Linked DNA regions of Methylorubrum populi. The protein of the gene in region 1 binds, or shares a complex with, the protein of each later gene. Links are inferred from orthologs where the notes say so. Each region holds a gene or a part of one and is shown in the gene's direction. Other genes may lie near its edges. The genes, in order: MPPM_RS21110 and dnaG.

Region 1 (16,743 bases):
CGCCACCGCGACCTTCGAGATCGGCGACCCGACCCTGCGGCTGGAGCGCGCCCGCACGGTCGAGATCTCGTTGCGCCGCGCGGAAGGCCCGCTGCGCCTCGACGCCACCGGGTACTACACCCGCTACACCGGCTTCATCTACAAGCGCGACACCGGCAATCGCTGCGACGACGACTTCGCCTCCTGCGGCAGCGGCGACGAGTTGCGCCAGGTCGTCTACTCGCAGGCCAACGCCACCTTCTACGGTGCCGAGATCGGCGCGCAGCTCGATCTCCTGCCCGTCGGCGACGGCTGGGCGGGACTCGAGGCGCAGTACGATTTCGTGCGCGCCCAGTTCGACGACGGCTCCTACGTGCCGCGCATCCCGCCGCACCGGCTCGGCGGCGGCGCCTTCGTGCGGGCGAACGGTTGGTTCGCGCGGATCAACCTGCTCCACGCCTTCGACCACACCGAGATCGCCCCGTTCGAGACGGTGACGCCGAGCTGGAACGATCTGCGGGCCGAACTCGCCTATACCCAGGCCCTCGATCCCGCGGTCTACGGCGCCACCGAGGTGACGCTCGGGCTGCAGGGCCGCAACCTGCTCGACGACGACATCCGCAACTCGGCCTCGTTCAAGAAGGACGAGATCCTGCTGCCGGGCCGCAACCTCCGCCTGTTCCTGACGGCGCGGTTCTGAGGGCGCACCCTTCCCCGAACCGGATCGCGCGCCGAAGCGCCAGCCTACTTGCCGCGGGCCGGCTTTCCCGCCGGGCGCTCGGGCGGCGTGACGGCGCCCGCCACCGTCCAGTGGCACACCGCTGTGCCCTTGAGGGTGAGGCAGTCGTAGGCGCGGCCGTTGAGGGCGACGTGGTCGGCAAGTCCCGTGACCGCGGCGCGGTCCACGGGGCTGCAGCCGAGATCGGATTTCGGATCGGTCGCGATGGCGAGCGCGGCGGCGCGATCCTCCCCCGCGCTGCGCAGGAGGCTGCGCAGGTTGGCCAGCGAGGTGCAGCCGACCACGGAAGCGGGCCGGGCCTGCGCCTTCGGATCACCCGCCTTGCCCGCTGCACCCTGCGCGAAGGCGGCCGGCGCGGACAGAGCCAGGGTGACGACCGCCGGGGCGGCGAGGGTCCGGAAGACACGGAGCGGCGGGCGGGACATGGATCGGCCTCGGGCGGCAGAACCCCATCCCGAAAGGCCGTTGCCGGCCCCCGGGCCGGAGCACTGAAGCCCGGCATACCATGCCCACGGCCTCGCACCGAGCGCCGCCGCCCCCGCGCCGCGCCTCACGATCCCGACGATCCCGCGCGCGCCTGCTGCACCCGCAGCTTGGCGTAGCGCTTGAGGACCCGGTCGCGGCGCAGCCGGCTCAGACGGTCGATCCAGAAGATGCCATCGAGCTGGTCGATCTCGTGCTGCAGGCAGGCGGCGCGCAGGCCCTCGGCCTCCTCCTCCTGCTCGGCCCCGTCGAGGTCGCGGTAGCGCACCCGGACGCGCGCCGGCCGCTCCACCGGCTCGACCACGCCCGGCATCGAGACGCTTCCCTCCGGATGCAAGGCCCGTTCCGGCGAGGCCCAGGCGACGACGGGATCGACGTAGACCGCGTGCGGCTCGTCCGGCTGCAGGCGGATCACCACCACCCGCTCCGGCTGCCCGATATGGATGGCGGTCAGTCCCATCGCCGAGACGGCGCCGAGGGTGTCGAGCACGTCCGCCGCGAGCGCGCGCACCGTCTCGTCGGGGGCGGCGATCGGACCGGCGGCCTGATGCAGGCGCGCATCGGGATAGAGGATCAGCGGGCGGACGGGCATGCGCGCGGGTTCCGGGGCCTGAACCAGGAAGGGCTGGACGATGCCCGCCCCGGGCGACGATTCCGGGGCCGACATGCGGGGGCCTCCCCATACCAGAAGGCGGACGGCCCGAAGCCCCGTCATCGACCAACGCACGACCCGGCGTGAGCGGCGGCGAGGGTCCTGCGACGCGAACCGCCTGTTCGGACAAGCCGATGTTTCGGACAAGCCGGCTTTCGCGTCGCCCGAACCGCCGATCGAACGCGAAATCGGAAAAATTCGCTGCGGCGGCGGCCTCCGCGCATCGAGTCCCAGTCTATCCGCACAGATCGATCGGACTCCACAAATGTTGGAACCCTGACAGCATCAATGCATTGGACCCGAATTCCAAAGGGAGCTTGCCAGCATGATGAAAACCATGACGACCCTGCTCGCCGGCACTGTCGTGGCCGCGACGATGATCGCCGCGGCACCGGCCTCAGCGCAGTCGATCACGATCGGCCCGGACGGCCCGGGCGTCGATTTCCGGTCCCGGGGCCAGCGTGAGCGCGATTACCGCCGAGAGATGCGCATGCGCGACCGGGACGATTACTACCGCGAACAGCGATTCCGGGATCGCGATCGGTTCGACCGGGGCGGCTACAACCGTCGCGGCTACGATTACTGATCGAGACCGGCCCCTTCCCTCGGGGGGTGCGTCACGACCAGGGCGGTCACGGCGCAGCCCCGGAGGCGCAGCGACGGGCTCACGCGAAACTGGGACAGCCGGAGCAGGTGCGATCGCGCAGCCGGGCTCGGTTTTGCGAATCACCCGAGTCGGAAGTCACCTTCGCGTCGATCCGCAACAAATGTTGTCCTCACGGCAATGTTAAGAACCATCCATCGGGTCAAAATGCTCGCGCCGCGACCGTACTCGTCCCGAATGGCCAAGTTTCTGCCACGAATTTTCATCTTGAATGCCGAGCAGTGCCGGAGGGAAACCTTTGCGCCGCTTGCGGGTTTGCCTCACCGAACATAACTATGCCTCGTCGATCGGTGGCCGCCTTTGACAAGGCCTTCGATGCCCCCGGAAGGGACGCGGCACCGGCTTACTTCCTCGGTCGCTCTGACGAACGGGACGGCCTTTTCGGCCGAGAGCGGGACGCATTTCACACGGGGTGCCGCGGCGAGCGGAGGAGGAACCCGGATGAACACTGGCACTGTGAAATGGTTCGATGAGATCAAGGGTTACGGGTTCATCCAGCCCGATGCCGGCGGCAAGGACGTGTTCGTCCACATCTCCGCCGTCCAGCAGGCGGGCCTGCGCGGTCTCGTCGAGGGCCAGAAGGTGACCTTCGACGTCGAGAACGACCGCCGCAGCGGCAAGCCGGCCGCGGTCAACCTGCAGGCCTCCTGAGGCTGGATCTTTTCCGATCCCGGCCCTAAATCTGCTTCCGTATCGCAACAGGCCCAAAAATGTTATCGGAGCCGCCCCGAACAGGGGCGACATCTGTTGCGTGTTGCGGCGCACTCGTGCATCGACTGCGCCGGTCTATCTGATCACAGCGCCGAGTCCCGACCGTCCGGAACCAGGATTGATCCGGCGGTCGGTCGTGTCACCGCATGAGAAAGGTCATATGAGCGCATTCGACTTCAGGAACTTCGAAGACCGCCGTCAGAACTCCCAGGCCGCCAAGGCGGCATTGCTCGAGAAGTTCAAGGCCCGTCCGGCTCTGGACGATCCGGAAGTGCGGGCCAAGGCCCAGGCGCGTGCCGAGGTCGCGCGCGCCCGCGACGAGCGCGCCCGCGAGCGTGAGCGCATCCGGATCGAGACCGAGCGCAAAGCCGCGGAAGAGAAGCGCCTGCGCGAGGAAGCGGAGCTCGCCGCTCAGCTCGCCCGCGAGGCTGCCGAGGCCGCCGCGCTCGCCGAGCGCAAGGCCGCCGACGCCGCGGAAAAGAAGGCCGCCCGCGACGCGCGCTACGCCGCCCGCAAGGCCAAGGTGAAGATCCGCCGCTGAGCTTCCCGCGGCGCTCCCGGCTTCCGGGAGCCCGCACGGGACGCTTTGCCAGGCGGTCGCCCTGTCGAGACGACCCCACGCGCCGGACGCTTCGAGCCCGGCGCGTTTTCTTTTGCCCTTGCGCCACCGCACCGGATGACGCAGGGCGCGGCGCAGCCCCCGCCCTTCGCGGCCGGCCCGATGCCCCGGCCCACGGCATTCCTTGTGGGCAGATTACGCAGTTCGGGGCCGGGACCGTCCGGCAACGCTTGGCAAGTCCGCTTCCCCCGACGTTAGAGTGCCGGACGCTTCGATGATGCGCGCCGCGCTGGGGTGAACAGGGAGGGCCAGATCTTGCGTATCCTGGGCAACCATCTCGGCACGCCGGCGCGGCGGCGCGGCCTGACCCTGACCGGTCTGTATCTCGGCGCGCTGCTCTGGCTTGGGACCAGCCTCGGGCCGTCGCCCGCCGCCGCGCAGGGCGAGCCGCCGATCCGCAGTGCGGAGGATGCGTTCTGCCGCAGCGAGGCGCGGGCGCAGGTCTTCTCCGCCCCGGACCCGCTCAATCTGGGCCTGCGCGAGATCGGCCGCCGCATCTGGGCGAGCTGCATGGAGCGGACCCAGCGCAAGGGACAGGGCAAGGGGCAGAAGTCGCGCAAGCGCCGCCACCGCTGAGCGCCGCCGCCCTCGCGCCCGAGCAGGATCACCCCCACATCCTGCCGGTGACAGGCAGGAGACGCGTGATGGGCTTTCTCGACGGGCTGCTCGGGCACGGCAGCGATCTCTCCGCGGACGAAGTGGACCGGCAGCTTGCCGGGGTGCTGGCGCCCGGCGAGAGCGTGCGCGTCGCCTTCAAGGTGATCCGCGACCTGATGGTCTTCACCGACCGGCGGCTGATCCTGGTGGACCGCCAGGGCATGACCGGCCGCAAGGTCGAGTACCTGACCGTGCCCTACCGGGCGATCACCTCGTTCTCGGTCGAGACCGCGGGCAGCTTCGACATGGATTCGGAGCTCAAGATCTGGATCTCCAGCCGGCCCGAGCCGATCCAGCGCACGCTCAGGCGCGGCGCCGACATCTTAGGGATTCAGCAGGCCATCGCCGGCTCGCTGAAATAGACCGCTGCCATGACCTCGACGGATGGGTCCGCGCCGGGCTTCGCGGTCCGGCGCCTCGGCCCCGGCGACATCCCGTCCATGCGCGCCCTCAACGCCCTGTTCGGGCGCGCCTTCGCCGAGCCCGACACCTGCGGCGCCGCACCGCCGGACGACGCCTACCTCGCGGACCTGCTGGCCAAAGCGCATGTCGCGGTGCTGGTGGCGGAGCGCGACGGCGCCGTTCTGGGCGGCCTCGTCGCCTACGAGTTCGACAAGTTCGAGCGGGCGCGGCGCGAGATATACCTCTACGACCTCGCCGTCGCGGCGGAGCACCGCCGCCGCGGCATCGCCACGGCGCTGATCCGGCAGCTTCAGGCCCATGCCGCGCGCCGGGGCGCCTGGGTCGTCTTCGTCCAGGGCGATCCCAGCGACGGCCCGGCGCTCGCGCTCTACGACCGGCTCGGCACCGGCGAGGACGTCCTGCATTTCGACCTGCCCGTCGGCGACCTGCCCTTGCCATAGGGAGCGAATCCCTCTAAAGGCGCGGCCTTCGCGTTCGCTCCGGCCGGGGGCTGAACGGACGGTGCCGCAAGAGATGACCTCTCTCGGCACAGGGTTTTTCGAAGAACCCGTCGTCCGGTGTCTCCGCCTTCGATCAACCGCTCGGGCCATCATCACGGCTCGAAGGGCTTGGCGCCGAGAGAATGCGAGACGAACCGGCCCGATTCAACCCGCGACGCGCGGGCGGGCTTCCTTATGGCAAGGAAAGGCCCAAAAATGCCTCTCTACGAGCACGTCTTCCTGGCGCGCCAGGACGTGACGGCCCAGCAGGTCGAGACCATGGTCGAGACCTACAAGGGCGTCATCGAGGCGGGCGGCGGCACGATCGAGAAGATCGAGTCCTGGGGCGTCAAGTCCCTCGCCTACCGCATCAAGAAGAACCGCAAGGCGCATTTCACGCTCCTCAACATCTCCGCCCCCCCGGCCGCCCTGGCCGAGATGGAGCGCCAGATGCAGATCTCCGAGGACGTGCTGCGCTTCATGACCGTCCGCGTCGAGCAGCTGGAGGCCGAGCCTTCCGCGATGATGCAGAAGCGCGACCGCGACGACCGCAAGGATCGCGACCGTGGCGACCGTCCGCGCCGCCGCGACGACGACTTCGGTGGCGGCGACCGTGGTGATCGCGGCGACCGCGGCGACCGTCCCGAGCGCAACTTCGGCGGGGAGAACTGATCATGGCCTTCGGTGCTGGTGGTGGCGGCGGTGGCCGTCGTCCGTTCTTCCGTCGTCGCAAGAGCTGCCCGTTCTCGGGCGAGAACGCTCCCAAGATCGACTACAAGGACGTGAAGCTGCTCTCCCGCTACGTCTCGGAGCGCGGCAAGATCGTTCCCTCGCGCATCACCGCGGTTTCGGCCAAGAAGCAGCGCGAGCTCGCCCAGGCGATCAAGCGCTCCCGCTTCCTCGGCCTGCTGCCCTACGTCATCAAGTAGGTCTTTTGCCGGTTCGCCCTCGGGCGGACCGGCCTATCATCGCCAGGGCGGCTCCCCGCAAAGGACCCGCCCGATCGTTGGGGCGCCGTCTTCAGCCCCTAACCCTGCCCTAGTGGGACAGCGGGACAGCGGACCTTATGACCAAGGACATCTCCGTCGGCGCCGGTGCCGGCCTCGTGGCGGCGCTTCTTTTCGGCGTGCTGCTCAAGGCCACGACGCTCGCCATCCTGCTCTACCTGCTCGCCCCGCTGCCGATCCTGATCGTCGGCCTGGGCTGGAGCCACCGCGCGGCGCTCGCCTCCGTGGTCTCGGGCGCCCTGGCGCTCGCCCTCTTCATCGCGCCCTCTCTCGGCCTCGCGTTTGCGGCTTACCTCGCCATCCCCGCTTGGTGGCTCGCCTATCTCGCCCTGCTCGGCCGGCCCAAAGCAGACGGCACCATCGAGTGGTATCCGACGGGGCGCCTGCTCGCCTGGGTCGCGGGGACCGCGGCGCTCGCCTTCATTGCCATCGCCGTCATCGCCTCGCCCGACTACGACACCTTCCGCGCGCAGCTCACCGCGATGAGCCGCCGGGTGGTGCAGGTCCAGGTGCAGCGCGGCCGGATCCCGCCCCCCGCCCAGCCCGCCCCCACCAACGAGGCGCCGGCCGGCGACACCGATACATCCGCCGCGAAACCGGCCGAGCCCGCCGCGCCGGAGTCGCCGGGCGGCGCTCAGGCCGGTGAGAAGCCCGGCGAGAAGCCCGACGATCTCGCCAGCGAGGTGGCCGATGCTCTGGCCACCGTCGCGCCCGCGATCGCCGCCCAGGGTCTGACGATCCTGTTCACCTTCTATCTCTGGGCCGCCGCCCGCATCGTGCAGATCTCGGGACGCCTGCTCCGGCCCTGGCCCGACCTGCCCTCGACGGTGATGCCGCGGACCGCGCTCCTGGTCTTCGCCGCCGCCCTGACGCTGGCGATGGTGCCCGGCTATCCGGGCGCCCTCGGCATCGCTCTGATCGGCGCCTTCAGCGCGGCCTTCGCGCTCCAGGGGCTCGCCGCCTTCCACGATCGCAGCCGCGGCCGGCCGGGGCGCTTCGCCCTGCTCGCCGGCCTCTACGTGCTGCTGTTCCTCACACAAGGGGTGGCCATGCTCGCCCTGATCCTGTTCGGCATCGCCGACACCGCCCTCGACCGGCGCCGCCCGAAACCTCGCGGCGACGCCTGAGACGAATCTTCCAACCCACTCAAGGAGAAGTCAGATGGAAGTCATCCTGCTCGAACGTGTCGCCAAGCTCGGCCAGATGGGCGAGACCGTGAACGTGCGCCCCGGCTACGCCCGCAACTTCCTGCTCGCCCGCGGCAAGGCCCTGCGCGCCACCGAGAACAACAAGAAGCACTTCGAGGCCCAGCGCGCCCAGCTCGAGGCGCGCAACCTCGAGCGCCGCAACGAGGCCCAGACCGTGGCCGAGAAGCTCGACGGCCAGAGCTTCGTGCTGATCCGCCAGTCCGGCGAGACCGGCGTGCTCTACGGCTCGGTCTCCACCCGCGACCTCGCCGAGGTCGTCACCAAGGAGGGCTTCACCGTCGAGCGCGGCCAGTTCGTGCTCAACCAGCCGATCAAGACGCTGGGCCTGCACACCGTGCCGGTGACCCTGCACCCCGAGGTCGAGGTCAAGGTGACCGTCAACATCGCCCGCTCGCCGGAAGAGGCCGAGCGTCAGGCCCGCGGCGAGTCGGTGACCGAGCGCGAGCAGTTCAACCTCGACGACCTCGGCCTCGAAGTCGGCCAGGCCCTGGCCGATGCCGGCGAGGGCGCCGACGACCGCGGCTAAGTCCGGGATGGCGAAGGGATCATCCCTTCGCCGGGGCGCCGGGGCCGAGCCCCGGCATTCTCCCAAGGCTCTGCCCTGGACCCGCGAAAGGGCTTGCCCTTTCGAAACCCCTGACAACCGCATAAGCGGTGGAGAACGGGGATGCGCCGGGCTTCGGCGTTGACTTGTTCCCAATCCGTTCCAGCATGACGCCCGCGATTCCCGCCGCCCGGGAGCCGCGGGCGTCTCGCGTTTCGGGGCCCGTGGCCTGCGTGTTGCAGCCGGCCCGAGGAGGGTCGGCTAAGGAAGGCTTCACCATCCCGAGGCAAGGTCCGGCGGGCATGAAACGGGGCGGATGAGCCGCCCGCATCGGAGCGACGGACAAGCGCCATGGCCCTGCCCAACGCCCTCACGGCCAAATTGGAGACGGTGCAGCCCGAATACCGGGTGCCGCCGCACAACATCGACGCGGAGCAGGCCCTGCTCGGCGCGATCATGGTCAACAACGACGCCTATTACCGCGTCTCGGACTTCCTGCTGCCCGAGCACTTCATGGAGGCGGTCCACCGCCAGATCTTCGAAGTCGCGGTCTCGCTGATCAAGGCCGGCAAGCTCGCCACGCCGATCACGCTCAAGACCTATCTCGGCGACGCCGATCTCGGCGGCGTCACGCCGATGCAGTACCTCGCGCGGCTGGCGGCGGAGGCGACCACCGTCATCAACGCGGGCGAGTACGGCCGCACCATCTACGATCTGGCCATTCGCCGCCGCCTGATCACCATCGGCGAGGATCTGGTCAACGGCGCCTTCGAGGCGCCGGTCGAGTCGCGGCCGCGCGACCAGATCGAGGCGACCGAGCGCCGGCTCTACGAACTCGCCGAATCCGGCAAGTACGACGGCGGTTTCCAGAAATTCTCCGACGCGCTGACCGCGGCCATCGACATGGCGGCCAAGGCCTACCAGCGCGACGGCAAGCTGTCGGGCATCTCCACGGGGCTGACCGACCTCGACGCCAAGATGGGCGGGCTGCAGCCCTCCGACCTCATCATCCTCGCGGGGCGCCCGGCCATGGGCAAGACCTCGCTCGTGACCAACATCGCCTTCAACATCGCCAAGGCCTATCGCGGCGAGAAGCAGCCCGACGGTACCATGCAGACCGTCAACGGCGGCATCGTCGGCTTCTTCTCGCTCGAAATGTCGGCCGAGCAATTGGCCACCCGCATCATCGCCGAGCAATCCGGCGTGCCCTCCTACAAGATCCGCCGCGGCGACATCCGCCCCGAGGACTTCTACAAGATCACCGACGCCGCGCGGGACATGCAGACGATCCCGTTCTACATCGACCAGACCGGCGGCATCTCCATCGCCCAGCTCGCCGCCCGCGCCCGCCGCCTCAAGCGCCAGAAGGGCCTCGACCTCCTCATCGTCGACTACCTCCAGCTCCTGTCGGGCTCTGGAAAGCGCAGCGACAACCGCGTGCAGGAGATGACCGAGATCACCACCGGCATGAAGGCCCTGGCCAAGGAGCTGGCGGTGCCGATCATCGGCCTGTCGCAGCTCTCCCGTCAGGTCGAGAACCGCGACGACAAGCGCCCGCAGCTCGCGGATCTGCGCGAATCGGGCTCGATCGAGCAGGACGCCGACGTGGTGATGTTCGTGTTCCGCGAGGAGTACTACGTCGGCAACAAGAAGCCGCGCGAGGGCACGGAAGAGTTCTTCGCCTGGGAAGCCGAGATGCAGCGCGTCCACGGCAAGGCCGAGGTGATCCTCGGCAAGCAGCGCCACGGCCCGACCGGCACGGTGGAGCTGCAGTTCGACGCCAACATCACCCGGTTCTCGAACCTGGCGCAAAGCGACCGGATGCCCGAGCAGATGTGATAAGGTGGGCCCGTGCTGACGGATCGGGGAGGCGACGTGGCTCTCGCACCCAAGGCGCGGTCGCCCGCGCGCCCTACGCTGAACGAGGTCTTCGAGGCCGAGCAACAGCTCGTCGGCCTCATCCTGGCGCAGCCCGCCGTCCATGGCCGGGTCGCCGCGATCCTGCGCGACGAGGATTGGACCGAGCGATTGCATCGCGGCGTCTTCGAAGTCGTGGGCCGATTCATCAGAGAGGGCCGGCCCGTCTCGCCCGTGTCGGTGTTGCCGAGGGTCAGTGACGTCGCGCCCGATGGCGGACCGGCCCTTGGCTACCTCGTGGCCCTTGTCGCGAAGGCTCCGCCTCCAGCGCTCGCCGAGCCCCTCGCGCGTCTGCTAGCCGAAGCCGCGCAGGCCCGCACAAGTCCCGACCACCTCGATCGCGACCTCTATGCCTGGGCCTACGAGCAGGCCCAGGCGCTTCGCCGCGGGCAGTTCGACGCCCTCGACGCGCTCAATCTGGCCGAGGAGATCGAGGACTTGGGCGGCGAGATCTACAACCGGCTGGAGAGTGCCGTTCGGATCATCCTGATGCATCTCCTGAAGTGGGATCATCGGCCCGGAAAGCGTTCGCGGAGCTGGACGATCTCCATCCGCGTCAAGCGCGTCGATGCCGAGCTTCTTCTCGAACGGTTCCCGAGCCTCAAGCACCGCCTGCCGGGCGCCATGCGCGACGCCTATCGTCGGGCGCGAATCGAGGCGGCCGGCGAGACCGGCCTCGACGACGACGTGTTTCCAGCCGAATGCCCCTATACCTTCGAGGCGATCATGACCCGGCCGGTGCCCTGGCCGCCGGAGGGCGGGGAGTCCTGACCATCTCCGGAGACACTCTCGTGGCCCCGGGCCACGGCGCCCGCCTGACGGTCGATCTCTCGGCGATCGCCGCGAATTGGCGCGCGCTCGGCGCTTGCGCACCGCAGGCCGAGTGCGGCGCCGTGGTGAAGGCCGATGCCTATGGCTGCGGCCTCGCGGCCGTCGCCCCGGCTCTGTGGCGGGCGGGCTGCCGGACGTTCTTCGTGGCGCATTTTTCCGAAGCCGTCGCTGCGCGAGAAATCCTGCCGGAGGCGGCGATCTACGTGCTCAACGGGCTTCCGCCGGGCAGCGCCGAGGCGGTACGCGCCCATGCCCTGCGCCCCGTCCTCGGCGACCGCGACGAACTCCTCGAATGGGCCGCCGCGACGGAGGGCGCGGCGCCGGCCGCGCTCCACGTCGATACCGGCATGAACCGGCTCGGCCTCCCCGTCGAGGCGGCGCTGGCGCTCGCCCGCGATCCGGTGATCGCCCGGGCCGGCATCGACCTCGTGATGAGCCATCTCGTCAGCGCGGAAGCCCGCGCCGATCCGCTCAATGCGCGGCAGGCCGCCGATTTCGCCCGCATCCGGGCCGCCCTTCCGCATGTGCGCGCCTCGCTCGCCAATTCCTCGGGCACCTGCCTCGCGGACGCTGCGCGCCACGATCTGTTGCGGCCGGGCTATTCCCTGTTCGGCGGCAATCCGGAGCCCGGCCGGCCGAACCCGATGCGGCCGGTGGTGCGGCTGGAGGCGGCGATCCTGCAGGTCCGCGACGTCGCGGCCGGCGAGACCTGCGGCTACAACGCCCGCTGGCGGGCCCCTGCCCCGCGGCGGCTGGCCACCCTCTCGCTCGGCTACGCCGACGGCTACCCCCGCTCCGCCAGCAACAGCGGTCATGCGCTGGTCGGCGGCGTGCCCTGCCCGATCGTCGGGTTGATCTCGATGGACCTCATCATCCTCGACGTCACCGACGCACCCGAAGCCCGCCGCGGCGGCACCGCCACGCTGATCGGCGATCGTCTCGACATCGACACGGTGGGCCGCGCCGCCGGCACGATCGGCTACGAGATCCTGACCGGGCTGGGTTCCCGTTATGTTCGCTCTTATGTAGAGTAACCAACGGCCGACCCGCCGGTCCCCTCCATCGACGCCCTGCTCCCGAATGGCCAAGATCCAACAGACCTTCGTCTGCCAGTCCTGCGGGGCGGTCTACAACCGCTGGCGCGGGCGCTGCGAGGCCTGCAACGGTTGGAACACGATCCAGGAGGAGGTGCCCAGCGCCGGCCCGCAATCGGGTCCGGCCGCGACCCGGCCGTCGCGGGCGCGGGGCCGCGTCTTCCCCCTCGAAGGCCTGACCGGCGAGGCCAAGGAGGCCCCGCGCACGGCCTCGGGCATCAACGAACTGGACCGGGTGACCGGCGGCGGCTTCGTGCGCGGCTCGGTGATCCTGCTCGGCGGCGATCCCGGCATCGGCAAGTCGACGCTGCTGATGCAGGCCTCCGCCGCCATGGCGAAAAGCGGGGAGCGGGTCGCCTACATCTCCGGCGAGGAGGCGGTGGGACAGGTGCGCCTGCGCGCCGAACGCCTCGGGCTGGCGGGTCACCCGGTGGAGCTGGCGGCGCAGACCAATGTCGAGGACATCGTCGAGACGCTGTCGCAAGGCCAGCCGCCGGCGCTGACCATCATCGACTCGATCCAGACCATGTGGACCGAGACGGTGGAATCGGCGCCGGGCACCGTCACCCAGGTGCGGAGCTCGGCCCAGGCGCTGATCCGCTTCGCCAAGACCACGGGCACGGCGGTGATCCTCGTCGGCCACGTCACCAAGGACGGGCAGATCGCCGGGCCGCGGGTGGTCGAGCACATGGTCGATGCGGTCGCCTCCTTCGAGGGAGACCAGGGCCACCACTTCCGCATCCTGCGCGCGGTCAAGAACCGCTTCGGGCCCACCGACGAGATCGGCGTGTTCGAGATGACCGATGCCGGGCTCGCCGAGGTGCCGAACCCCTCCGCCCTGTTCCTAGCCGGCCGCGACCACGCCGCGCCGGGCACCGCGGTCTTCGCCGGGATGGAGGGCACGCGGCCGCTTCTCGTCGAGATCCAGGCGCTCGTCGCCCCCTCCTCGCTCGGCATGCCGCGCCGGGCCGTGGTCGGCTGGGATCCCAACCGCCTGTCGATGGTGCTCGCCGTGCTGGAGGCCCATGGCGGCATTCGGCTCGGCGGCCACGACGTCTACCTCAACGTCGCGGGCGGCCTGCGCATCACCGAGCCCGCCGCCGACCTCGCGGTCGCCGCCGCGCTCGTCTCCTCGCTCTCGGGGGCGGCGCTTCCCTCCGATTCGGTCTATTTCGGCGAACTCGGCCTGTCGGGGGCGGTGCGGCCGGTCTCGCAGGCGCCCGCCCGGCTGAAGGAGGCGCTCAAGCTCGGCTTCGGCAAGGCGATCACCCCGCAGGGGCGCGGCGAGACCGGCGACCGGGCGCTGCCGACGGAGGCGCTGCGTCACATCGCCGACCTCGTCGCCGGCATCGCCTCGGGGGCGCCCCGGCGCGGCGGCGGACGCCCGCGGGCCGTACGCTACGAGGAGGAGGTGTAGCGCGGCCTATTCCGCAGCGGGACGGGCAGTGAGATGCGGCCGCAGGATCGTCATCATCCGCTCGGCCGCCGTGCCGGGCGGAAAGAATCCGAGATAGGCCCCCGATCGGTCCATCAGATAGATGAAGGCGGAATGCTCGACGGCCCGGCCGCCTCCGGGGCGCGGGCTCGTCTCGTAATAGACCTTGTAGGCGTCGGCGGCGCGGCGGACCGCCGCCTCGCTGCCGGTCAGGCCGACCAGACGCGGGTGGAAGTTCGGCAGGTACTCCGCCAGCAGCCCGGCCGTGTCGTGCTCGGGGTCGAGCGTGATGAAGACCGGCTGGACGGAGTCGGCGTCCGGGCCCAGCAGCGTGAGCGCCCGGCCGATCTCCATCAGGTCCGTCGGGCAGACATCCGGGCAGGCGGTGTAGCCGAAATAGACGAGGAGGAGGCGGCCGCGAAAATCGGCCTCCGTGCGAGGCCGTCCCGCCTGATCGGTCAGCGCGAACGGGCCGCCGACCGGCTCGCGGTTCCACATCAGCACGTCCATCAACTCGGCGGCCGAGCGGCGCGGCGGGGTCTCGCCGCGCGCGGACCCGGCCATGCCGAGCAGGCCGAGCAGGACGGCCGCGAGCGCCCGGTTACGCACTGAAGACGAGCCGGCTGCCGGTCGTCGGAACGATCACGTTCTCCGGCATCTGCGCCTGCGCCTCGAGCGCGAAGTTCAGGCCGCTGCAATGCATCGGCACGACCACGTCGGGCCGGAGCCCTTTGATCTCGGCCACGACCTGGGTCAGGTATTCCTTCGGCGCGGGGCCGAGATGGAAGCCGCCGACGATGGCGTGGACGCGCTCGACGCCCGAGACCTCCTGCGCCTGCCGCACCGAGTTGACGATGCCGACATGGCCGCAGGACGAGATCACCACGAGGCCCTTGCCCCGCACGTTGAAGCAGGTGGCGTGCTCGTGGACGTGCTCGTCGGGAATGATTTTCCCTTGAAGTTCGGCGGGCGAATAGTGGCTGGCATCGCAACCGAGCCCGTCCTTGATGCCCCGCTCGACGAAGGTGTTCGGGAGGATGCGCTCGATCGAGGCGCGCTTGATCTGCCCCGTGGTGAAGGCGTGGCCGGCCACCACCGTCGGCGTCTCGCACAGCACGGTCGAGATCCGCTGCGCCGCCAGTTCGCGCCGATCGAGCTGGCCGAAATCGGTGAACTGGCCGGGGACGCCGCTCGGGGACAGGCGGTGGCAGAAATTGTCCTCGCCGCCGGCATAGAGCTTCAGGTCGGGCGCGAGCGCGCTCCTGTACTTGTCGAGGAAGCCGGTCAGGCCGCCGTAATGGTCGTGATGGCCGTGGCTGACGATCAGCGCGTCGACCTTGGTCGGATCGACCTTCAGGATCTCGATATTGTTGAGGAGCGCCTCGGGGCTGTAGCCGAAATCGAGCAGGATCGTGCGCGCCTCCTCTGCCCGCCACGATTCCGCGAAGAGGGACAGGCCCCACTGATTGTGCAGCACCCGGCGGTAATCGGCGCCGCGGCCGTTGCCCGGCGGCTGGTGCAGCACGCCCTGGACGGTCGCGGGCTTCAGGAACTGGTCCAGGCCGTGTCAAAACTCTGGGATTGGGACTTTGCGGTCGGGTGACGTCCCGGTCTCTTGAGAATGGGCTGTTCATCGCGTCGAACGGGTTTTTGCGGTCGGGAGACGACCAGTTTTTGATTGAAAGCGCCTCCTGGACGGTTTCCCGGCCTCTTCGGCGAGCGATCCATGCTCCCGCTCAGGTGGGGATCGCCGCCAGGAGCTTCCGGCTTCCCAGGATGTTGAGAACCCGCGTCAGATTGTAGGCGAGGACATGGAGCGCCATCTCGGTCGAGACGCGCGGCAGGGTCTTGGTGAGGAAGTGCGTGGCCCCCATCCGCGCCTTCAGCGTACCGAAAGGATGCTCGACCGTCTCACGCCGGACCCGCATGGCCAGCGGATCGGCGTCCAATCGGCGCTGCACCGTCTCCAGCACATCCTCGTGCTCCCAACGTGTCACCCGGCGCTCCTTGCCCGTCGTGCATTCCGCCTTCATCGGGCAGGCCGAGCACACGTTCGTCCAGTACCGATGCAGCGTCAGGCCGTTCTCCACCGTGGTGCATCGGTGGGGCAGCGTCTCGCCCGCCGGGCACAGGTAGGCATTCTCCTGAGGGCGATAGAGAAAATCCTCCTTGCCGAAGCGGCCGGCGGCCTTGGCGCCCGAGGTCATCGGCCGGGGCAGCGTGACCGAGATGCCGGCGCGTTCGCAAGCCAGAATCTGTTCACCGGAATAATAGCCCCGGTCGGCCACCGCATCGAGCGTGTCCGTCTCCAGAGCCTGCTTGGCCCGTACTGCCATACCACGGAGCTGCGCCCGGTCCGAGCCGGCATTGGTCACCGCGTGCGCCACGATCAGATGATGCTCGGTCTCGACCGCCACCTGGACGTTGTAGCCCACCACGCCCGACCCGCGCCCGCTGGTTGCCATCGATCGCGCGTCGGGATCGGTCAGCGAGATCTGCCGGTCGGGCGCCGCCTTCATCTGCTCCTCCAGGCCGGCCAACCGCTCCATCTCCTGCCCGAGGCGGGCGATCTTCTCCTTCAGCCGCACCACCTTGGCGGCCAGTTCGGGTGTGGGATCCTGACGATCGGCCGTGTCGAGCTGCGAGAGGTAGCGCGACACGCTCTCCTCGATCTGCTGGCGGCGCCGGTCGAGCTTGCCTTGCGTGAAGTTGCGGTCGCGGTTGTTGACCGCCTTGAACTTCGAGCCGTCGATCGCGACGCGTGTGCCGGTCAGCAGGCCCATCTCGCGGCACAAACCGACGAAGCGGGCACAGACGCGCCCGATGGCCGGTCCGTTCTGACGGCGGAACTCAGCAATGGTCTTGTGATCGGGCGACAGCTGACCCGTCAGCCACATGACCTCGACGTTGCGGCCCGCTTCACGCTCCAGACGCCGGCTCGACGGGACCCGGTTGAGGTATCCGTAGACGTAGAGCTTCAGGAGAGCGGCCGGATGGTAGCCCGGTCGCCCCGTCCGTGCCGCATCGACGCCCGCGAAGCCGAGCGCCCCAAGATCCAGCGCATCCACGAAGGCATCGACCACGCGGACCGGATTGTCCTCGGCGATCCAGTCTTCAAGACACGGCGGAAACAGCGTCGTCTGATCACGCTCGGCACCGACAACAAACCGTCCCATGCCAGCCTCCGGTCGACCCGGAGAAAGATACCATCATGGGAGTTTTGACACAGCCAGGGTCGTGAGCCGAATCAATCAGGACGCGCAGGGACAGCTTGTCGACCGTCGGCACCGCGATCGGCGCA
Region 2 (13,044 bases), 3.9 Mb from region 1 along the record:
GAAGCCCGAGACCGCGAGCGGCCCCTGCGCCGCGGCGTAGACGAGGCCGTCGCCGCCGGTCAGCGGCGTCATCAGCAGCGTGCCGCCGCGCAGCGAGGTGGCGTCGCCCATGGAGGTCACGGTGACGTCGATGCGCGAGCCGGTGCCGGTATAGGGCGGCAGGTCGGCGGTCACCATCACGGCGGCGATGTTGCGGGTGCGCAGGCGGGCGTCCCGCACGTTGATGCCCAGCCGGTCGAGCAGCGATTGCAGCGACTGCTCGGTGAACTGCGCATTGCGCAGGGTGTCGCCGGTGCCCTGGAGGCCGGTGACGAGGCCGTAGCCGAAGATCTGGTTGTCGCGCACGCCTTTCAGCGTGGCGATGTCCTTGATGCGGGTGCCGGCGGCGAAGACCGGGCTCGTCATCACGGCGAAGCCCAGGCCGGTGAGGAGACCGAGCAGGACGGCGAGAAACAGACGGCGAAGCGAGGTCATTGCGCGCCGATCCGGATGCGGCCGTCGGCCATCACCGTGCCGAGGATGATGCGGTTGGTGTCGGTGTTGCGCACGCGAATGGTCTCGCCGAGGCCGCCGTTCTGCAGCGGTGCGCCGACGGCGGTGATGACGAGGCCGTTCTCCTCGAAGATCATCTGCGTCGGTGCACCGCGACTGACGAGACGGGGATCGTCGACGGCGTTGACCGGCACCGGCTCGCCCGGCAGCAGCATCCGCCGCGCGGTGCGGCCGGCGATCGCCGCGGCGGCGTCGATGACGGCCGTGCGCGCCCGGTAGGTCGCGGGGTAGGCCTGCATCCGCAGCATCGATTCCTTGATCGTGTCGCCGGGATAGATCGTGACGGTGGGCACCGGCAGCATGAGCTCGGCATTCGCCATGCCTTCGGCGGCGTGAGCCGGGCCGGCGGCGAGAGCGGCGAGCACGAGGCCGCGGAGAAAGGTCTTGCGGAGCATGGGAAATCGCGCCGGAGGAGAGGGCGGGAGACGACGCGGCGGGGGACGCCGCGGGCGCTAGCGGATGCCCTTGGAGACCGTGCCGGCCATCTCGTCGGCGGCCTGGATCACCTTCGAGTTCATCTCGAAGGCGCGCTGGGCCGTGATCAGGCTGGTGATCTCCTTGACCGGATCGACGTTGGAGCCTTCGAGATAGCCCTGCTGCAGCTTGCCGTAGCTGACGTCGCCGGGATTGCCGACGACCGGCGCGCCGGAGGCCGGAGTCTCGCGGTAGAGGCCGTTGCCGAGCGGCTCCAGGCCCGACTCGTTGGCGAAGTTGGCGAGCGTGAGCTGGCCGATATTCTGCAGTGCGACCTGCCCGTCGATCTTGGCGAAGACCTGGCCCGACTCGTTGATCGTCACCTGCGTGGTGTTGGCGGGGATCAGGATCGCCGGATCGACGGCGTAGCCTTCCATGGTGACGAGCTGGCCGGCGTTGTTCTTGTTGAACGAGCCGGCGCGGGTGTAGTTGATCTCGCCCGCCGGGCTGGTGATCTGGAAGTAGCCGCGCCCGTTCACCGCCAGATCGAGCTGGTTGCCGGTGTTGGCCAGCGACCCCTGCCGGTGCAGGTTGCGGATGGCGGCGGCGCGCACGCCCAACCCCAGCATCGCGCCCTCCGGCACCGCCTCCTGGCCCGCCTGGTTCGGGGCGCCCTGCTGCCGCTCGGCCTGGTAGAGCAGGTCGGTGAACTCGGCCCGCGCACCCTTGAACCCGGTGGTGTTCAGGTTGGCGATGTTGTTGGCGATGACTTCGAGGTTGAGCTGCTGGGCGGACATGCCCGTGGCGGCGATGGCGAGCGCGCGCATGGCGTCTGGCTTCCTTGGCTGGCCGATCAGATCGGCATGCGGCTGAGTTCGAGATAGGCGGCGACGACCTTGTCGCGGATCGCCACCACGGTCTGGAGGCTCTGCTCGGCGGACATCACCGCCTCGACCACCTGCTGGGCGGTGGCCTTGCCCTGGATGCCGGAGATCGCCGTGGCCTCGCCGCCGCGGATCGCGTCGCGAGCGCTGGCGGCGACCTGGGCCATCACGTCGCCGAAATCGGTCGGCGCCGTCGGGGCGGTCCCGGCGATGCCGGAGATGGCGGCGGGGCTGAACGCGGCCTTCTGAACCGGCGCGGTCTCGGCAAAGGAGGTGCCGGCGACCTTGTCGAAGGCGGCGAGCGAGGTGAGGGCTTCGATCATCGCGGGTGGTCTCAGGACTTCAGGAGATCGATGACGCTGGCGACCATCGCCCGGGCCTGCTTGATGACCTGGAGGTTCGCCTCGTAGGAGCGGTTGGCCTCGCGCATGTCGGCCATTTCGACGAGCATGTTCACGTTCGGCAGCTTGACGTTGCCGTTCTCGTCCGCCGCCGGGCTGGCGGGGTCGTGCTCGGTGCGGAATGGGGCGGTGTCGGTGCCGATCTCGCGCAGGCGCACCGAGGCGACGCCCGCCGCGCGGTCGAGCTCGGCCCGGAAGGTCACCGTCTTGCGGGCGTAGGGGTCGGCGCCCGGGCTCGCGCCGGTCGATTGCGCGTTGGCGAGGTTTTCCGAGACGACCCGCATGCGCAGCGACTGCGCTTCGAGGCCGGCGCTGGCGAGCCGCGAGGCGGAGAGCAGGGGATCGATCATGACCCGCTCTTCACCGCGGCCATCAACATGCGGTGGAACGACTTCACCACCGCCGTGTCGAGGTTGTGCTGGCGCGAGACGTCGCCGGCCTTGAGCATCTCCTGCTCCAGGCTGACCGCGCTCGACGATTCGAGCACCTCCCAGGTGTCGGCGGCCTTGGCCTCGCGCACGGGGATGCCCGTGCCCTGCGACTCCATGTGGGTGCTGGCGGTCGAGGCCATGTCGAGCCCGGTCCGGGCCAGGACCTGGGCGAAGGGCATCACATCCCGCGCCTTGTAGCCGGGGGTGTTCGCGTTGGCGACATTGCCCGCGATGGTGGCCTGCCGCGTCGCGAGGTAGCGCGCGTGCTGCGAGGCGAGATCGAAGAGGTAGACGCCCGTCGTCATGGCAACGCCCCCATCCCAAGGGCCTCTCGGAAGAACGCGGGATGCGGGCGCACCCGGACGGTGAAGCCCGCGTCGGATGGGAGGTTTAGGTAGGCAATCTTGCACGAGGCTGGCTCGTGCCTTGACAGGGGCGGCCCCCGCGGTAGCGCCTGCGGGGAATGGATCAGAACGATGAGCGGGCCGGCGCGGCGGCCTCCGACGCAGACGGCGGCCCCGAGGGCGCGACCGTCCTTCTGCCGGCCGCGCCCCGCTATGCCGGGGGCGCCGGGCCGGGCGGACGCGAGGGGCTGCACCGCATCGCGCCCAACCACCGCTTCTCGCGCGTCGGATTGCGTTTTTCCGCGCTCTCCCCGGGGCGCTGGACCTGCCTGCAATTCGCCCTCGCTTTCGACGAGGGCGAAGAGGCGGCGCTTGCCGTCGATGCCGCGGCGGCGGGCTTCGACTTCCTGGCGGCGGACGGCTCCAGCCTGGATCTCGACCATGTCCCGGGGCTCGCCCGCAGCCTGCTCGACCCGCAGGTCGCCTGGATACCGGGACCGGAATTGCTTGGGGCCGCGTCGTTCCGCATCGCCTTCCGCGTGCCCGATCAGGCGACCGGCGTCGTCGTCACCCTGCGCTCCTGGCGCAACACCCGCGACTTCACCGTCGCCGATCCGGTACTGCGCCCCGGCCCGTCCGACCATGGGCCGGCGCCGCGTCGGCGGCGGCTGGGCGGGGAGGGGGTGAGGCTCTGCTACGCGCTCGCCGAGGAGATCGCCCTCGTGCTGCGTGGTCAGATCTATGCGGCCAGGGCCGACGAGCACGCCGCGCGCGTGCGGCTCGTCTACCGGGATCGGGCGGGAGCGGAGATCGCCCCGCCCTACGACAACGCGGTCTCCGTGCCGGGGCTCGGCGCGGTGATCAACCTCTCGGCCCGGCCCCAGGCCCGCCGCTTTACCCTGACGTTGCGTCCACCGCCCGGTGCGACCGCCGTCGAACTGTGTTTTGCCGTCTGGGAGGATGCGGAGGACCCGCCGGAGGCCGAACTGATCGGCCTGCTCGAACTGGCATTCGAGGACGATTTCCGCCTCGAGAGCCTGTGCGACGACGAGCTTCTCGATGCGCCGGCCTTCCTTGCGCGCTTGGCCGAGCGGATCGGCCTGCCCGAGGGCCCACCCGCCGCGTGGCTGGCGAGCTCCGATCCGGGGGCCGCGCCGATCCTCGCCCGAGCCCGCGAATTGCGGGCCGGGCCGGATCGGAGCGCACGCATCGAGGGCGACGACGTGGTCCTGAGTCTCGCCGGCCTGCCGGACTGGACGTTGCCTGAGGCGCCGGACTGGCGTGAAGACCCGTTCCGCTCCGTGGCGTGGCGCCTCGCCTACCAATCCCTGGCATGGCTGCTGCCGCTCGCCGGGCTGCCGGGCGGGGCGGCCCGCGCCCGGGCGATCGCCGCCGCGTGGTCGCGGGCCAATCCCTGGGGACAGCCGGCCGATGGTCTGAGCCTGCACCCGGCGGCCCTCGCCCCGCGCGGCGACGTGCTGGGGCGCCTGATCGCGGACGGCGATGATCCTGCCCGCGCCGTGATCGCCGCGGAAGCCGCCCGGCACGGCTTCGCGCTGGCCGAGATCGTCGGTCAGAACACTCTGGCCCGGGCTCTGCACGGCCTTCAGGCGGCGGCCGCTCTCCTCGCGCTCGCGCGGGCGCTTCCCGGCTTTGCGTTCGCCGCGCACTGGGACACGCTCGCCCGCGACAGCCTCGCCCACGGCTTCGATGCGCTTCTGCCCGAGGACGGCGCTTTCGCCGAAGCCTCACCGGTCCGGCGCCTCGACCTCCTGAGCCACGGACAGACCATTGCCGCGGCCCTCGGCGCGACCGAACCCGGCCCGACGATCCGCCGCCGCGTCGAGGCGGCCCTGCCGGGGCTCGCCGGACTGCTCGATCCGGGCGGGCGGCTCCCGCCGTTCGGCGATGCGCCCGCAGGGCTCGACCATGCCGGCTGGATCGCCCGGCTTTCCTCGTCCGATCGCGATCTCGTGGCGGAGCGCGACACGGCACCGCGTCCCGAGGGGCACACCGCCGGCATGCTCGCGATGCGCCACGACGCGCTGGAGCGCGGCTGGGGCCACTTCGCCCTCACCTACGCCGCGCAATCGCCGCAGGGGCACCGCGACTGTACCTCCTTCACCTTCGCCACCGGCTCGCGGCGCTGGATCGTGGAGGGCGGCGGCGCCGAGGGCGTTGAGGTGGGGCCGGCACGCCACCATCTCCTCTCGGCCCGCGCCCACAACGTCGCCATTCCGGACGAGCGTGAGCCCGTGGCCGGTTCAGGAATTTTGACGGCCCAGGTGGCGCTCGACGGGGCGCAAGCCACGAGGCTCGCCACCACGGTGCACGGGCCCGACGACGCCCATGCCCGCCTCTTCGTCGTGCTCGAAGACCTGACGGGGGTCGCAGTGATCGACCGCTTCGTCCGGCCAGGACGCCGGCTGTCCTTCGAGGGGCGGCTGCATCTTCTCCCCGACACCCTCGTCGCCGTCGCGAGCCCCCGCCGGGCGCTGGCCCAGCAGGAGGGGCGGCGGCTCGACGTCCTCGCCGTTCCGCTGAATGGGCAATCGGCGGGGATGGAGGCCGCGATCGGCCGCAATGACCAGCCGCACGCGATGCACGGCTTCTGCGCGACGGGAACTGGCGGGCTGAGGCCCACGCCGGTGCTGCGTTACGCCTTCACCGGTCGCGACATCGTCTGCGGCGGCGTCGTCATCGCCGCGGATGAGGCGGCAGAGCAACGGCTCGTGCGGTTGCTTGCCGAGGATGCGGTGCGGCGGCTGGTGGAGACGTGAGCGCCGGCTGGCGTGCCGGCACCCGGGCGAGGCTCAGAAGCCCGCGCTGATGACGGCGACCGCCCGGTCGATCGACAGGTAGAACACGCCGAAGGCCACCATCGCCGCGGCAGCGAATTCGAGCGTCTGGTTCGGCAGGGTCTGGAAGCGGCGCATGGTCTCGCGGCCGAAATAGGCCGAGGCCCAGGCGAGCGTCAGAACCGCCGGCATCACGAACAGGTAGGAGAGCGTGCTCTCGATCCGCACCGGGCCGGCCGGGTCGATCAGCGCGCGGATGTTGCGCACCCACGGCGCGGAGGCCGCGGCGTAAAGCGTCGTCAGCCACGCGAGGCCGACCGCCACGCCGAGGTGGAAAGTGAACAGGCGATGCAGGCGCGAGAAGTCGTCGCGCGCGTCGTCGAGCGTCATCCGGCAAGCCCCCAATGAGTCCGGCCGCTGATTCTTGTCTGATCCGGCCATGAACCAGGGGATGGGGGGCAAGGTGGGGTTTTTTGTGACACCGGGACGGCGGGGATCGGGCCGCCGTCCCAGATGTCTCAGGCGGCCGTCTCGGGCCGGTTCTCGCGCATCAGCTTCACGAACCGCTCGAACAGGTAGTGGCTGTCGCGCGGGCCCGGCGAGGCCTCCGGGTGGTGCTGCACCGAGAAGGCCGGGCGGTCGGTGAGCGAGAGACCGCAATTCGAGCCGTCGAACAGCGAGACGTGGGTTTCCACCGCCGTCTCCGGCAGGCTCTTGGGATCGACGGCGAAGCCGTGATTCATCGAGACGATCTCGACCTTGCCGGTGGTGTGGTCCTTCACCGGATGGTTCGCGCCGTGATGGCCCTGGCCCATCTTCACCGTGCGCCCGCCGAGCGCGAGGCCCATGAGCTGGTGGCCGAGGCAGATGCCGAAGGTCGGCACCCGCTCATCGAGCAGCTTGCGGATCACCGGCACGGCGTATTCGCCGGTCGCGGCCGGATCGCCGGGGCCGTTGGAGAGGAACACGCCGTCCGGCTTCATCGCCAGGATGTCCTCGGCCTTGGTGGTGGCGGGCACCACGGTGACGTCGCAGCCGGCTTCGGCCAGCAGGCGCAGGATGTTGCGCTTCACGCCGTAATCGATCGCCACGACCTTGAGGCCCTGGCCCGGTGCGCGTGAGCCGTAACCGCCCTTCACCGCCCAGACGGTTTCGGTCCAGGCCGAGACGTCGCGGGAGGTCACCGGCGGCACGAGATCGAGCCCCTCCATCGGCGCCAGCGCGGCGGCGCGGGCCTTCAGGGCCTCGCGGTCGAACCGGCCTTCGGGATCGTTGGCGATGACGGCGTTCGGCATGCCGTGGTCGCGGATCAGCGCGGTCAGCGCCCGCGTGTCGATGCCGGTGATGCCGATGATGCCGCGGGCCTTGAGCCAGCCGTCGAGATGCGAGGAGGAGCGCCAGTTCGAGGGCTTGGTGACGGCCGAGGCGATCACCGCGCCGCGCACGCCGGAGGCCGGGGCCTGGTCGAGGCTCTCGAGATCCTCGTCGTTGGTGCCGACATTGCCGATATGCGGGAAGGTGAAGGTGACGATCTGCCCGGCATAGGACGGGTCGGTCAGGATCTCCTGATAGCCCGTCATCGCCGTGTTGAAGCAGACCTCGCCGTCGGCCACGCCGGTCTGGCCGATGCCGAAGCCTTCGAGCACGGTGCCGTCGGCGAGCACGAGCAACGCCGTCACCAGCGGCTCATTCCAAGGTTCGGGTGCCTTGGGTTCGGGGTTCGTGCGCGCGGGATCGGCGCGCAGGGTCGCGGGTTCGTCTTGCAGCATGGGTCCGATCCGGCTTATGTCCGCCGCCTCGCGCGGCCGCATAGTCGGGCCGCGGGGCAAGGCGATATCTCGCGGGGCTCATAGCGAGCCGGCCGCGCCCGGGTCAATCTGGGCGCGGAGTCAGCCCTGCGCAATGCCCTGGACAAGCAGGGCGGCCACGCCGAATCATCTGACTGGAGTTCGATCATCATGCTGCGCGAGCGCATCACCGCCGAGATGAAGGCGGCCATGAAGTCCGGCGAGAAGCAGAAGCTCTCGACGGTGCGCATGATCCAGGCGGCGCTCAAGGACCGCGACATCGCCGCGCGCGGCGAGGGCAAGGGCGAGACGAGCGAGGAGGAGATCCTCGCGCTCCTGCAGAAGATGATCAAGCAGCGCCAGGAAGCCGCGGGCGTCTACGAGCAGGGCGGCCGTCCCGAACTCGCCGAGAGCGAGCGCGCCGAGGCCGAGATCATCCAGACCTTCCTGCCGCAGCAGCTCGACGAGGCCGAGACCCGCGCCGCCATCGCCGATGCCATCGCCGAGACCGGCGCCGAGAGCCCGAAGGACATGGGCAAGGTGATCGGCGCGCTGAAGGGCAAGTATACCGGCCGCATGGATTTCGGCCGCGCCAGCGCGCTGGTGAAGGACGCGCTGGCAGGGAAGTAGTCTGCCGCTCGCGATGATGGCGGAGCCGGACGCGACTCACGCCGGCCCGGCGTCGATCCGAATCCGGAAGATCGCGTAGGGCGGCTCCTGCCGGTCGATGCCGCCGTTGTGCTCGGGTCGGCGGTTGGCCTGGGCGGATGATAGATAGAGCCAGCCCTCGTCGGTGATCCAGAACGTGTCCGGCCAGATCAGGCGCGGATCGGTGGCGATGACCTCGATCCGGCCGTCCGGGTCGCGCCGGCCGATGCCGTTGAACTCTTGCAGGCTGAGATAGATGCGGTCGCGCGAATCGGCGACGAGCCCGCCGGTCAGGCCCTTCTCGCCGAGATCCGTGACCGTTTCCGCGACCGCCGCGTCGTCCTTCGCGGGATTGAGCAGCGCGGCCGTCTCGACCGCGTAGAGGCGTCGGCTCATCAACGGCGTGTAGTACAGCCGCGCGCCGTCGGGGCTCAGGGCGATGCCGTTGGCGCCGCCCTTGATCGGGCTCGTCGTGCCGTCGGCCTCGCGCTTCATCAGCACCCGGCCCTCGACGATCTTCAGGATGCCGTCGACCGATCGCGTGCTGACGTGGCCCGCGAGCCGCCGCACGGCGCGGCCGCTCGCGAGATCGACGGCGATCAGCGCGCCCTCACCGGTTTGGCCCTGATCGGTGACGTAGGCGACGTCACGCTCGGGCCGGACATCGACGCGCAGATCGTTGAGCGAGGAGGTCTTCGTCACGACGGGTTCTAGGGAAATCGTGCGCACGATCGTATCGCTCGCCGGATCGATGCAGACGAGCTTGGCCGCGCCCGGCACCGGCTCGCCGGACGAGGCCATCAGCCCGGCATCGAGGAGCCAGAGGCGGTTCTTCCGGTCGAACACGCCGTTGGGGACGTGGAATAGGGTCTCGGCGGGACGGGCCGGATCGGGCCGGTTCGCCGCCTCGCTCGGATAGGGCGCGACGCGTCCGTCCGGAAACACCTCGCCCGCGGTGAACACCGTCTTCTCGTCGAAGCGCGGCATGAACAGGAACATCCGGCCGTTCGCCGCGCGCGTCAGCCCGGTCGGCGTCGTCGGCGCCCGCGCGGCAACGACGAGGTCGAGGGCCCCGCCCGGTCCGGTCGCCGGTTGGGCTAGGACCGGCCGCGCCGCCATCGGTCTTACGGTGGCGAGGGCGGCGGCGGCGAGAAGCGTGCGGCGCGCGAAACGGATCGTCATGAGCGGCCCCTCACGTGCGGATTGCCGCGCCGCGGACCTTGGTCTCGACGGTCAGCACCCGCCTGCCCGCGCACAGGAACAGCCGCCGTCCGTCGGCACCGCCGAAGGCGATGTTGGCGCAGGGGCCCTCGGTCGGGATGTGGCCGAGCGGTCGCCCGTCCGCGGCCCAGATCCGCACCCCGTCGCCGGTTCCGGCATAGACGCGGCCGTCGGTATCGACCTTCAATCCGTCCGGCACGCCCTCGAATCCGCTGGCGAAGCGGCGCTCGCCCGAGATCCGCCCGTCCGCGACGTCGAACGCGCGGATCTCGGCGGGCGCGCCTTCGCGCCGGCCCGATTCGCTGACGTAGAGGATCCGCTCGTCCGGCGAGAAGGCCAGTCCGTTGGGCTGCACGAACCGGTCCGTCGCGACCGCGAGCGAGCTGCCGGGCGCCAGACGGAACACGAACCGGCCCTTCTGCTCGGAAGGGCGCGGCGTGCCTTCTTCGGCCTGATCGATGCCGTAGGTGGGATCGGTGAACCAGATCGTGCCGTCACGGGCCACCACCGCGTCGTTGGGAGAGTTGAGCCGTCCCCCGTCGTGGCTTTCCGCCAGCACGGTGATGGCGCCGTCCGCCTCCCGACGCACCACCCGCGAGGTGCGGTGCTCGCAGGTAACCAGGCGGCCCTCGCCGTCGATGACGTTGCCGTTGGCGTTGTTCGACGGCTCGCGAAACACCTCGGCGCGGCTCCCCTCACGGATCAGCATCATCCGGTTGCGCCGCACGTCGCTGAAAATGAGGCCGCCGAGCGTCGGCGCCCAGACCGGCCCTTCGCACCACTCCCCTTCGTCGTAGAGGGTCTCCACCCGGGCGGAGGGATCGAGCACGGCCGAAAGGTCGTCGGAGGCTCGTGCCTCACGGGCGCGCATGGGGGCGAGCGCGCCGAGGAGGCCGAGGCCCAGGAGAGGTCGGCGGGCGATGCCGCGGTGGGGCAAGGGCGAGGTCTCCGTCATCGGGCCGCCAACGCATCGCTCCGGCGAAAGCTCCGCGCAGGACGCCTTAAGACTCCCGCAGGCGGCTTGCGCTAGATTGCCCGGCCGAGGCCGGTCCTCGTCGTCCAAGTGATCCCTCACCTGATCCGCATCCGGCAGAGCCCCCGTGCGCTACCCGCCCCACATCCTCGAAGAGATCCGCGCCCGCGTTCCCGCCTCCGAGGTGGTCGGCCGCCGGGTGCGGCTGAAGAAGGCGGGCCGCGAATGGCGCGGCCTGTCACCGTTCAATTCCGAGAAGACACCCTCATTCTACGTCAACGACCAGAAGCAGTTCTATCACTGCTTCTCGTCCGGCAAGCACGGCGATATCTTCAAGTTCGTCATGGAGACGGAGGGCTTGAGCTTCCCCGAGGCCGTCGAGCGACTCGCCGGCGAGGCGGGCGTCGCCCTGCCGAAGATGACGGTGGAGAGCGAGCAGGCCGAGGAGCGGCGCAAGGGCGCCATCGAGGTCATGGAACTCGCCGCCGCCTATTTCGAGGAGCAGTTGCGCGGTTCCGCCGGCGGCGAGGCGCGGGCCTATCTCGACCGCCGCGCCTTGAGCGAGGCCACGCGCCAGAAATTCCGGCTCGGCTATTCCCTGTCCGGGCGCTACGCCCTGCGCGACTACCTCGCGGGCAAGGGCGTCGATCGCGACCTGATGCTCGAACTCGGACTGCTCACGGCGCCCGAGGGGGTGAGCGTCCCCTACGACAAGTTCCGCGACCGGATCATGTTTCCGATCCTCGACATCCGCGGCCGGGTCGTCGCCTTCGGCGGCCGGGCGATGCAGGCGGACGCCAAGGCGAAGTACATGAACTCGCCGGAGACGCCGCTCTTCCACAAGGGGCGGATGCTCTACAACCTCCACGCCGCCCGCAAGAGCGCGCACGACCGCAGCCGCATCATCGCGGTGGAGGGCTATGTCGACGTCATCGCCATGACGATCGCCGGCTATCCGGAGACGGTGGCGCCGCTCGGCACGGCGCTGACCGAGGACCAGCTCGCCCTGCTCTGGCGGCACGCCGACGAGCCGATCCTGTGCTTCGACGGCGACGGGGCGGGCCAGCGCGCCGCCTTCCGCGCGCTCGACGTCGCCCTGCCGATGCTGGAGCCCGGGAAATCCCTGCGCATCGCCCTGCTGCCGCAGGGTCAGGACCCCGACGATCTGATGCGCGCCAGCGGCCCCTCGGCGATCGAGGCGGTGCTATCGGGTGCGCGACCGCTGGTCGAGATGCTGTGGGCCCGCGAGACCGAGGCGGTCACCCTCGACACGCCCGAGCGCCGGGCCGGACTCGCCCGGACCCTGAGGGAGGCGGTGGCCGGCATCCGCGACGAGACCGTGCGCCGGTTCTACCGCGACGACATCGAGGATCGCCTGCGGGGCCTGTCCGGCGGCCGGGCGCGGGAGTTTTCCGGCGGACGATCCGAGGGCGCGACCGGCGGACGGGCCGCCGGACCGCGCAGCGCGCCGTTCCAGCGCCGGCCCCGCCCCGGCGACCCGCCGCCTTCGCCGCGCATCACCACCGGCTTCGATCCGCTGCTGAAGACGGCGGCGCCCGTGCCCGCGGCCGGCGGACGCGCGGCCAAGCGCGAGGCGATGATCGTCATGAGCCTGCTCGCGCATCCGGAACTGCTCGGGATCGAGGAGGAGGCGCTCGCCGCCCTCGAACTCGTCAATCCGGATGCCAGCGCGCTGCGTGCGCTGCTGCTCGACCGAGCGGCGGAGGCCGGCACGCCGGAGCCCGAATTGCTGGAGGCGCGGCTGCGCCGGGCCGGCCTGGAGGAGGCGCATGCGAGGTTGCTCGCCCTGGTCAATCCCGGCGACCGCTGGATGCTCGATCCGAACGCCGACTCCCAGCGCCTGGAACATACGCTGCATCAAGCCGTGATCTTGCACCGGCAGACGGGCGCGCTACATAGCGAACTCCACCAAGCTGAGAGAGCTCTTGCCGAGGATGGGTCCGAGGCCAATTTCGCTTGGCTGTGCGACGTACAGCAGCAATTGGCGGTGATCGCCGCGGCCGAGGCGGAAGCGGAGGTCTCTCAGGAGGAATGAATTCGTGCCGGCGTGACCGAAGGGTGACGGCGGCGGAGGGCCGACTTGGTTAACGGTCGGTCAACGCACGGCAAGTTAGAGCGAATGCAACGAGAATCGGCGCGGGCACTCGACAAGCGCGCCATTCCACGACATTGCGACGGGTCTTTCGCGGAGCGCGCGGGCTCAGCCTGCGGCGCCGCCACGAGAACAATAGGCTGAGCATGGCAACGAAGGCAACCGAGCGGGACGATGCGGACGCCGCCCAGGATCAACCGACGGACGGCCCGCTCCTTGACCTGACGGATGCCGCGGTCAAGCGGATGGTCAAGCTCGCGAAGAAGCGCGGCTACGTGACCTACGAAGAGATCAACGAAGTCCTCCCCGACGGTCAGGTCGACGGCGACCAGATCGAGGACGTGCTCGCGCAGCTCGACGACATGGGCATCCGCGTGGTCGAGGCGGAGGAATCCGAGGAGACCGCGACCGAGGCCAAGGCCAACGGCGAGGCCGCCGAGGAGGAGGAGAGCGCGGAGGGCGGCGAGGTCGCGGAGGC

What was found.
Region 2: the proteins of MPPM_RS21110 (region 1) and dnaG are in contact, whole or in part, in a crystal structure (PDB 2R6A), measured with the Geobacillus stearothermophilus proteins. The link is inferred for Methylorubrum populi from one-to-one orthologs. Residues at the interface, in WP_033016901.1 of Geobacillus stearothermophilus: Ser13, Glu15, Ala16, Gln18, Glu91, Leu92, Asp94, Ala95, Val96, Pro97, Thr98, Ala99, Ala100, Asn101, Tyr104, Tyr105, Ile108; in WP_049624496.1 of Geobacillus stearothermophilus: Lys456, Leu457, Leu458, Pro459, Ala460, Asn463, Ala464, Leu467, Leu535, Leu536, Ile537, Ala538, Gln544, Glu545, Asp548, Tyr549, His552.

The regions. Positions count from the first base shown.
Region 1 is NZ_AP014809.1:4,554,308-4,571,050, reverse strand. Bases 7,799-10,760 are described here. They hold MPPM_RS21110 (replicative DNA helicase), read left to right. Parts: upstream 7,799-8,516; coding sequence 8,517-10,004; downstream 10,005-10,760. Other genes in these bases: MPPM_RS21105 (DUF29 family protein), read left to right, coding at 10,041-10,760; rplI (50S ribosomal protein L9), read left to right, coding at 7,799-8,147. In the rest of the region: MPPM_RS21175 (TonB-dependent receptor), read left to right, coding at 1-679; MPPM_RS21170 (hypothetical protein), read right to left, coding at 724-1,143; MPPM_RS21165 (peptide deformylase), read right to left, coding at 1,269-1,793; MPPM_RS21160 (hypothetical protein), read left to right, coding at 2,182-2,439; MPPM_RS21155 (cold-shock protein), read left to right, coding at 2,959-3,168; MPPM_RS21150 (DUF6481 family protein), read left to right, coding at 3,389-3,769; MPPM_RS21145 (hypothetical protein), read left to right, coding at 4,103-4,423; MPPM_RS21140 (PH domain-containing protein), read left to right, coding at 4,492-4,866; MPPM_RS21135 (AAC(3)-I family aminoglycoside N-acetyltransferase), read left to right, coding at 4,876-5,367; rpsF (30S ribosomal protein S6), read left to right, coding at 5,623-6,078; rpsR (30S ribosomal protein S18), read left to right, coding at 6,081-6,335; MPPM_RS21120 (YybS family protein), read left to right, coding at 6,473-7,540; more of rplI, read left to right, coding at 7,575-7,798; more of MPPM_RS21105, read left to right, coding at 10,761-10,853; alr (alanine racemase), read left to right, coding at 10,874-11,947; DNA repair protein RadA, read left to right, coding at 11,994-13,424; and 2 more genes. UniProt on the Escherichia coli protein: The main replicative DNA helicase, it participates in initiation and elongation during chromosome replication. Travels ahead of the DNA replisome, separating dsDNA into templates for DNA synthesis.
Region 2 is NZ_AP014809.1:674,178-687,221, reverse strand. What follows is about bases 10,081-13,044. They hold dnaG (DNA primase), read left to right. Parts: upstream 10,081-10,580; coding sequence 10,581-12,509; downstream 12,510-13,044. Other genes in these bases: rpoD (RNA polymerase sigma factor RpoD), read left to right, coding at 12,713-13,044; MPPM_RS03055 (SMP-30/gluconolactonase/LRE family protein), read right to left, coding at 10,081-10,435. Also shown: flagellar basal body P-ring protein FlgI, read right to left, coding at 1-474; flagellar basal body P-ring formation chaperone FlgA, read right to left, coding at 471-947; flagellar basal-body rod protein FlgG, read right to left, coding at 1,005-1,793; flagellar hook-basal body complex protein FliE, read right to left, coding at 1,820-2,173; flagellar basal body rod protein FlgC, read right to left, coding at 2,185-2,601; flagellar basal body rod protein FlgB, read right to left, coding at 2,598-2,987; MPPM_RS03080 (heparinase II/III domain-containing protein), read left to right, coding at 3,146-5,806; MPPM_RS03075 (hypothetical protein), read right to left, coding at 5,840-6,214; carA (glutamine-hydrolyzing carbamoyl-phosphate synthase small subunit), read right to left, coding at 6,343-7,593; MPPM_RS03065 (GatB/YqeY domain-containing protein), read left to right, coding at 7,783-8,241; MPPM_RS03060 (L-dopachrome tautomerase-related protein), read right to left, coding at 8,278-9,441; more of MPPM_RS03055, read right to left, coding at 9,452-10,080. UniProt on the Escherichia coli protein: RNA polymerase that catalyzes the synthesis of short RNA molecules used as primers for DNA polymerase during DNA replication.